Linked DNA regions of Methylobacterium currus. The protein of the gene in region 2 interacts with the protein of the main gene of each other region in a pairwise test. Links are inferred from orthologs where the notes say so. Each region holds a gene or a part of one and is shown on either strand. Other genes may lie near its edges.

What was found.
Region 1: the proteins of ndk (region 2) and ung interact in binary tests that used the Escherichia coli proteins (3 or more experiments, as listed by UniProt). The link is inferred for Methylobacterium currus from one-to-one orthologs.

What each region holds. Positions count from the first base shown.
Region 1 is NZ_CP028843.1:4,260,342-4,263,387, forward strand. What follows is about bases 21-2,754. They hold ung (uracil-DNA glycosylase), read right to left. Parts: upstream 1,873-2,754; coding sequence 1,168-1,872; downstream 21-1,167. Other genes in these bases: DA075_RS19820 (DUF2155 domain-containing protein), read left to right, coding at 21-298; DA075_RS19825 (hypothetical protein), read left to right, coding at 468-1,034; DA075_RS19835 (bifunctional metallophosphatase/5'-nucleotidase), read right to left, coding at 1,899-2,754. Outside these bases: more of DA075_RS19820, read left to right, coding at 1-20; more of DA075_RS19835, read right to left, coding at 2,755-3,046. UniProt on the Escherichia coli protein: Excises uracil residues from the DNA which can arise as a result of misincorporation of dUMP residues by DNA polymerase or due to deamination of cytosine.
Region 2 is NZ_CP028843.1:1,190,882-1,194,119, reverse strand. What follows is about bases 228-3,153. They hold ndk (nucleoside-diphosphate kinase), read right to left. Parts: upstream 1,939-3,153; coding sequence 1,516-1,938; downstream 228-1,515. Other genes in these bases: DA075_RS05425 (glutathione S-transferase family protein), read right to left, coding at 2,856-3,153; DA075_RS05430 (DUF2147 domain-containing protein), read left to right, coding at 2,288-2,812; DA075_RS05440 (molybdopterin-containing oxidoreductase family protein), read right to left, coding at 228-1,434. Also shown: more of DA075_RS05440, read right to left, coding at 1-227; more of DA075_RS05425, read right to left, coding at 3,154-3,238. UniProt on the Escherichia coli protein: Major role in the synthesis of nucleoside triphosphates other than ATP. The ATP gamma phosphate is transferred to the NDP beta phosphate via a ping-pong mechanism, using a phosphorylated active-site intermediate.

The DNA.
Region 1 (3,046 bases), 3.1 Mb from region 2 along the record:
GATCTACGACGTGTGGCTGGTCGACTGCAAAGGCGGCACCGACATCGTGGCCGAGCCGAAGGAGCAGGAGGACGCGCCGGTGGCCGCCGCCAAGCCCGAGGGCAGGAAGCGCCGCGAGCAGGCCCGCGGCGAGGAGGCGCCTCGCTCGCGCCAGGTCAACCGCCAGGGCCAGGTCGACGTCGAGCCGTTGCGCGGCACGCCGGTCCAGCCGCGCCAGTCGCCGTCGCGGCGCTTCTTCCCGACCAATGACGGCCCGATGCCGGCCGGCGCCGACCCGATGAACCCGAACCCGCGCTGAGGCGCGGACGGCCCGAGGGGAGGGGGCGGCTCGGCTCGAACCTGACCGCCCCGTGACTCCGGACGCCCGCGCCTCGGTCGCGCGGAGGCGGGGGGCGCCGCGGGATTCGCAGCGGGGCGGGGGCGGGCATCGGGATGCGGGCGGCGCTGCCCCGACAGGAGTCCCGGCGATGACCAACCACGTGACGACGCGCTGCACGGTCCGCGGATCCTCGGCCGACGTGGCGGCGTTCCGGGCGCTGATGGTCGAGGAGCCGCGCCCCGCGTCGGCCCCGGCCGCGGGCATCATGGCGTGGCTGCGGGGCCTGATGGGTCGGACGGCACCGGCGCCCTCCACGGCACCGGCGCATGCGACGCTCGACTTCAATCGCATCCTGCCGATGCCGGACACGCTGGCGGACGGCCCCGAGCAAGCCGCGTGGGCCCTGGAGCACTGGGGCACGCAGCGCAACGCGGACGCCTACGAGGAAACGGCACGGGGCGACGATGCCGGGGGCGGCGCCTCGCTGGAATTTTTCCTGGCGACGGCGTGGAGCTTCCCGGCTCCGGTCTTCGAGGCGCTGCACCGGCGCTTTCCCGCCTTGCACATCGACGTGGTCGGTTTCGAGGAAGCCTGGCACTTCGCGGTCGAGGGGGCTTATGGCCCCGGCGAAACCGGAGCGGTCGAGGTCGAGCCGACGGCAGCGCTCTACACCCGGGTCCATGGCGTGCCGCCCGAGCCCGACGAGGAGGGGTGAGAGCGGCGCGCACCGGGAGCTTTGTGACAGGCACGAAGCCTCCTCGAGACTCTCGAGCGCATCCCGGGGTCGCGCAGCGAGACCCGGCATGACGGCATGGACAGCGATCCTGTCCGTGGCGGTGAAGACGGTCTTACTTCAAGCGCCAGTCGATCGTCGCCAGCCCCTTCTCCTCCAGCCACGCATTGGCCTGCCCGAACGGCCGGCTGCCGCGGAAATCCGCCTTGCGGTTGAGGGGCGAGGGGTGACCGGCCTCCAGCACCAGGTGCTTCTCCCGGTCGATCAGGGCGGCGCGCTGGCGGGCCGGCGCGCCCCAGAGCAGGAAAGCGACCGCCGGGCGCTCGGCCGAGACCGCCGAGACCGCCTGGTCGGTCAGTGTCGACCAGCCGAGCTTCATATGCGCACCGGATCGGCCCGCCTCGACGGTCAGCGCCGCATTGAGGAGCAGCACGCCCTGGCGTGCCCAGGGGCTGAGGTCCCCGGTTTTCGGCACAGGCGTGCCGGTCTCCTCCGCCATCTCGGCCAGGATCACCTTCAGCGAGGCCGGCAGCCGGCGCCCGCCGACATACGAGAAGGCGAGGCCGTGGGCATCGCCCGGGGTCGGATAGGGGTCCTGCCCGAGGATCACCGCCCGCACCTGATCGAGCGGCGTCAGCGTCAGGGCGTTGAAGATGTTCTCGGGCGCCGGCAGCACCCGGGCACCGGCCTCCCGGCGGGCATCGACGGCCCCCGCCACCCGCTCGGCGCTGCCGTCCTGGAAGAACGGCAGGGCGAGCCAGGGGGACCCGGAGGCACGGAAGCGGGCGAGGGCGCCTGCTACGGTTTCGTCTGTCGGCATCGGACCTCGAGGTCAACGAACGGGGGTCAGCGGAAGGTCAGGCGCCCCGTCTCGATCGTCAGCGGCGCGTAGGCGCGGATGTAGGACATGACCACGTTGGCGACGAGCGTGCCGTCGGTGGCGCCGACCAGGGTCCTGCCTTCGGCCAGCATCCCGTAATCGTTGCCGCCGGCGAGCATGAAGTTGTTGGCTGCGACCAGATAGGTCCGGGCCGGATCGAGGAGCGCGTCGCCGACGCGGACCGAGACGACCCGCTTGCCCGCCGGCGCGGCGGGATCGACCGTGACCGCGATCCCCGAGACCTGCGGGAAGCGCCCGGCGGAGCGGCCGATCTCGGAGAACCCGTTCTCGAGGGCGGCGAGCACCTGGGCACCGGTGATCCTGACCAGCACCGAGGTGTTGCCGAAGGGCAGCTCGGTCAGCACGTCGCGGCGGGTCAGCGCGGTATCGGCCGGGTAGGTCCGGTTGCCGCGGATGCCGCCGCCATTCATCAGGCCGATCTCGGCCCCGGCGGCGGATCGCAGGGCATCGGCGACGAGGTCGCCGAAGGCAGTCTCGCTCCGGCGCACCGCCTCCGTGCGGGTGTCGAGGGCGTTGGTCACCCGGCCGAGCGGCACGTCCAGCTCGCGGGCGAGGTCGCCCTCCTGGCGCTCGACCACCGCCAGCACCTCCGGGTCCGGCTCGACCTCGGCGGTGTCGTGGATGCGGAAGGCGGCGGTCCAGGTCAGGGCCTTGCCGGTCCCTTCCGCCTTCACGTCGATGGCGGTGACGTATTCGGCATCGTGGCCGGATTCGGCGAAGGCCGTGCGGCCGTCGTAGCGGAGCGCCAGGTCGTGGTCGTGGCCCGAAAGGACGATGTCGGCGTGGCGGCTCGCCACCAGGGCCTCGTCGGTCGCCCGGTCGGTGTGGCAGACCGCCAGCACCATCTCGGCGCCCGCCGCTCGCAGGGCCGTCGCCTCCCGGGCGAGCGTGGCGACGGCCGGCCCGAACCGCCAGTCGCCCGATTGCGACTTGGCCGGCGTCTCGGGCAGCGCGATGCCGACCACGCCGAGCTTGATCCCGCCGAGGGTGAGGATCGTCGACTCGCTCGTGCCCGGCACCGGCGTGCCGTCGGGCCGGCGCAGGTTGGCGGCGAAGACCGGAAAAGTCGCGGCCCGCATCCGCTCCAGATAGA
Region 2 (3,238 bases):
ACGATCGGCCAGCGCCACGATCACCTCGTGGTTCGAGCGGCACAGGTGAGGCGGTTCGATGCGCTTGAGGCCGAGCTGGATGTGCTGCTGGCCGCCGCCGGTATAGAGGTCGTCGTGCTCCAGGAACATCGTGGCCGGCAGGACGAGATCGGCCATGCGGGCGGTCTCGGTCATGAACTGCTCGTGCACGCAGACGAACAGGTCCTCGCGGGCAAAGCCCCGCTTGACCAGCTCCTGCTCGGGCGCGACCGAGACCGGGTTGGTGTTCTGGATCAGCATCGCGGTCACCGGCGGGCCGTGGCGCAACGCCTCCGGGTCGCCGGTGAGCACGCGGCCGATCTGCGACTGGTCGAGCATGCGGGTGCCGGGGCGGACGACGTCGAGCCCCTCGATCAGGCGCTTGTTGAGGCCGAAGACGCCGCTGTTGGAGTGGAACGCGCCGCCGCCGCGGTGCTGCCAGGCGCCGGTGACTGCCGGGATGCAGAGCGCGGCGTGCATGTTGGCGGCGCCGTTGCGGCTGCGGGCGAAGCCGTAGCCGAGGCGGAAGAAGGTGTTCTTCGTTTGCCCGACGAGGTGGGCGAAGCGCTCGATCTCCTCGACGTTCAGGCCGGTGATCGCGGCGGCCCAGTCCGGGTCGCGGGTCTGGAGATGCGCCTCCAGCTCCTCCGGGCTATCGGTGTAGCGGGCCATGTAGTCGCGGTCGGCCAGGCCATCGCGAAACAGCACGTGCATCACCGCGCAGGCGAGCGCCCCGTCGGTGCCCGGTCGCAGCAGCAGGGCGAGGTCGGCCTGGCGCATCGTCGGGTTGTCGTAGATGTCGACGACGACCACCTTGGCGCCCCGGTTCTTCCGGGCGGCCTGGACGTGGGTCATCAGGTTGACCTGGGTGTGCACCGGGTTGGTGCCCCAGATCACCACGCAGTCGCTCTCGGCGATCTCGCGCGGGTCGACCCCGCCGAGGCGGCCGGTGCCGGCGATGTAGCCCGACCAGGCGAGCGTGGTGCAGATGGTCGAGTACTGGCCCGAATAGCCCTTGGCGTGGCGCAGGCGGTTGATGCCGTCGCGCATCACCAGCCCCATCGTGCCGGCATAATAATAGGGCCAGACCGCTTCCGGCCCGTGCGCGGCCTCCGCCTCGCGAAACGCGTGCGCCACGCGGTCGAGCGCCTCGTCCCAGCCGACCGGTGCGAATTGTCCGGAGCCCTTCGGCCCCGTGCGGATGAGGGGCTGCGTCAGCCGGTCGGGGTGGTGGATGCGCTCGGCGTAGCGGGCGACCTTGGCGCAGACGACGCCTGCCGTGTAGCTGTGGCGCGGGTTGCCGCGCACCCGGCCGACCGTGGCGCCGTCGATCACCTCGACCTCGAGCGCGCAGACCGACGGGCAGTCGTGCGGGCAGGTGGAGGTCGTCCGCTCGATCCGTGGCTGCGCCGTCACGCTTCGTCCCCCATCAAAAAACCCCCGCCGCGGCGCGGCGAGGGCTCTCAGCCTATCGGCGTTTCCCGGGCGGGGAAACCGTCAGCCGACGATGTCCTTCTCGTCGAAGAACTGCTTGATCTCGATGCCGGCGTTCTCGAGGCTGTCGGAGCCGTGGACGGTGTTCTCGCCGACCGACTTGGCGAACTTCTGGCGGATGGTGCCCTCGGCGGCCTGGGCCGGGTTGGTGGCGCCCATCACCTCACGGTACTTCGCGACGGCGTTCTCGCCCTCGAGCACCTGGACCACGACCGGGCCCGAGGTCATGAACTCGACGAGCTCGCCGTAGAACGGGCGCTCGGCATGGACCTCGTAGAACTTCTTGGCCTGGGCGTCGGACATGCGGATGCGGCGCTGGGCGACGATGCGCAGGCCCGCCTCCTCGATCACGGCGTTGACCGCGCCGGTCAGGTTCCGGGCGGTGGCGTCGGGCTTCAGGATGGAGAAGGTGCGCTCGGTGGCCATGGGAGGTCCGTTCGAAGAATAGCGGTGGCGTGGGCGGCGGGATGCCGCGCGGGACCGGACCGGTGAGGTCCGGCAGCACCGGGCGCGAACGCCCGCGCGCCGGGGCCATGAGGACGCCCGGCGCCGGGCTTATAGCGGCGGGCCGGGCGCCCCTCAAGCGCGGGCACGGCGCGCGCGACGATTGCGGCTTTGCCGCAACACGGCCGAAAAATCGCCCCAAAGACCCGGCTTATTGCGCGGCAACGTGACCTTTCGGTTACGCCGCCCCATGCCGGGCGGCGCCCGATGCCGCCGCCGCCCGGGCTCTTCGAGCCTCGATAAGCGGCGCGAACAGCCAGGAGCCTCCTGCATGCGTTCGATCCTGATCCCGGCCCTTGCCGCCTCCCTGCTCTCCGCCGGTGTCGCCGTGGCGGCCCCCGCCGGCGACCCGTCCGGGACGTGGCTCACCGAGGACGGCCGGGCCAAGATCAGGATCGAGAAATGCGGTCCGGGTGCGGCCCATGCCTGCGGCAAGGTGGTGTGGCTGAAGACGCCTCTCAACGACCAGGGCCAGCCGCGCACCGACATCAAGAATCCCGACCCGAAGAAGCGCAGCCGCCCGGTGATCGGCCTCACCCTGATGGAGGGGCTGAAGCCCGAGGACGGCGCCTACAAGGGCCAGATCTACAATGCCGAGGAAGGCAAGCTCTACGACGTCTCGGTGAGCCGCGAGAGTGCGAGCGAGCTCGCGATCTCAGGCTGCATGCTGAAGATCCTGTGCGGCTCGCAGACCTGGACCAAGGCGCCCGACGAGTTCGCGCAGGTCGCGCCGGCACCGGCCGGTGCCGCCCCCGCGAAGGCGAAGCCGACTGCGGTCAAGCCCGCCGCGAACTGAGCCTCAAGCCCCGCGGACGTCGTCAGGGCTCGCACCTGGATCTTCAGGGCTCGCGCCTGCCTGGTGGGGCCTCCTCCGGGTCCGGCTTCAGCCGGAAGCCGCGCTGGACCCCTGGGCGCGCCTTCATCCGGTCGATCCAGGCGGCGACGTTCGGGAAGGCGGCGATGTCCTGGCCCTGGCGCTCCCAGAGCTTGGCCCAGGGCAGGATCGCCATGTCGGCAATGGTATACTCGTCCCCAGCGACGCAGGCGTGGCGGCCGAGCTGTGCGTCGAGCGTGGCGTAGAGCTTCGTCGTCGCGGCGGTGAAGCGCTCGATCGCGTAGGGGATCTTTTCCGAGGCGTAGATGCGGAAATGGTGGGTCTGGCCGAGGGTCGGCCCGAAATTCGCGGCCTGCCAGAACAGCCAGATGTCGACCGTGATGCGGG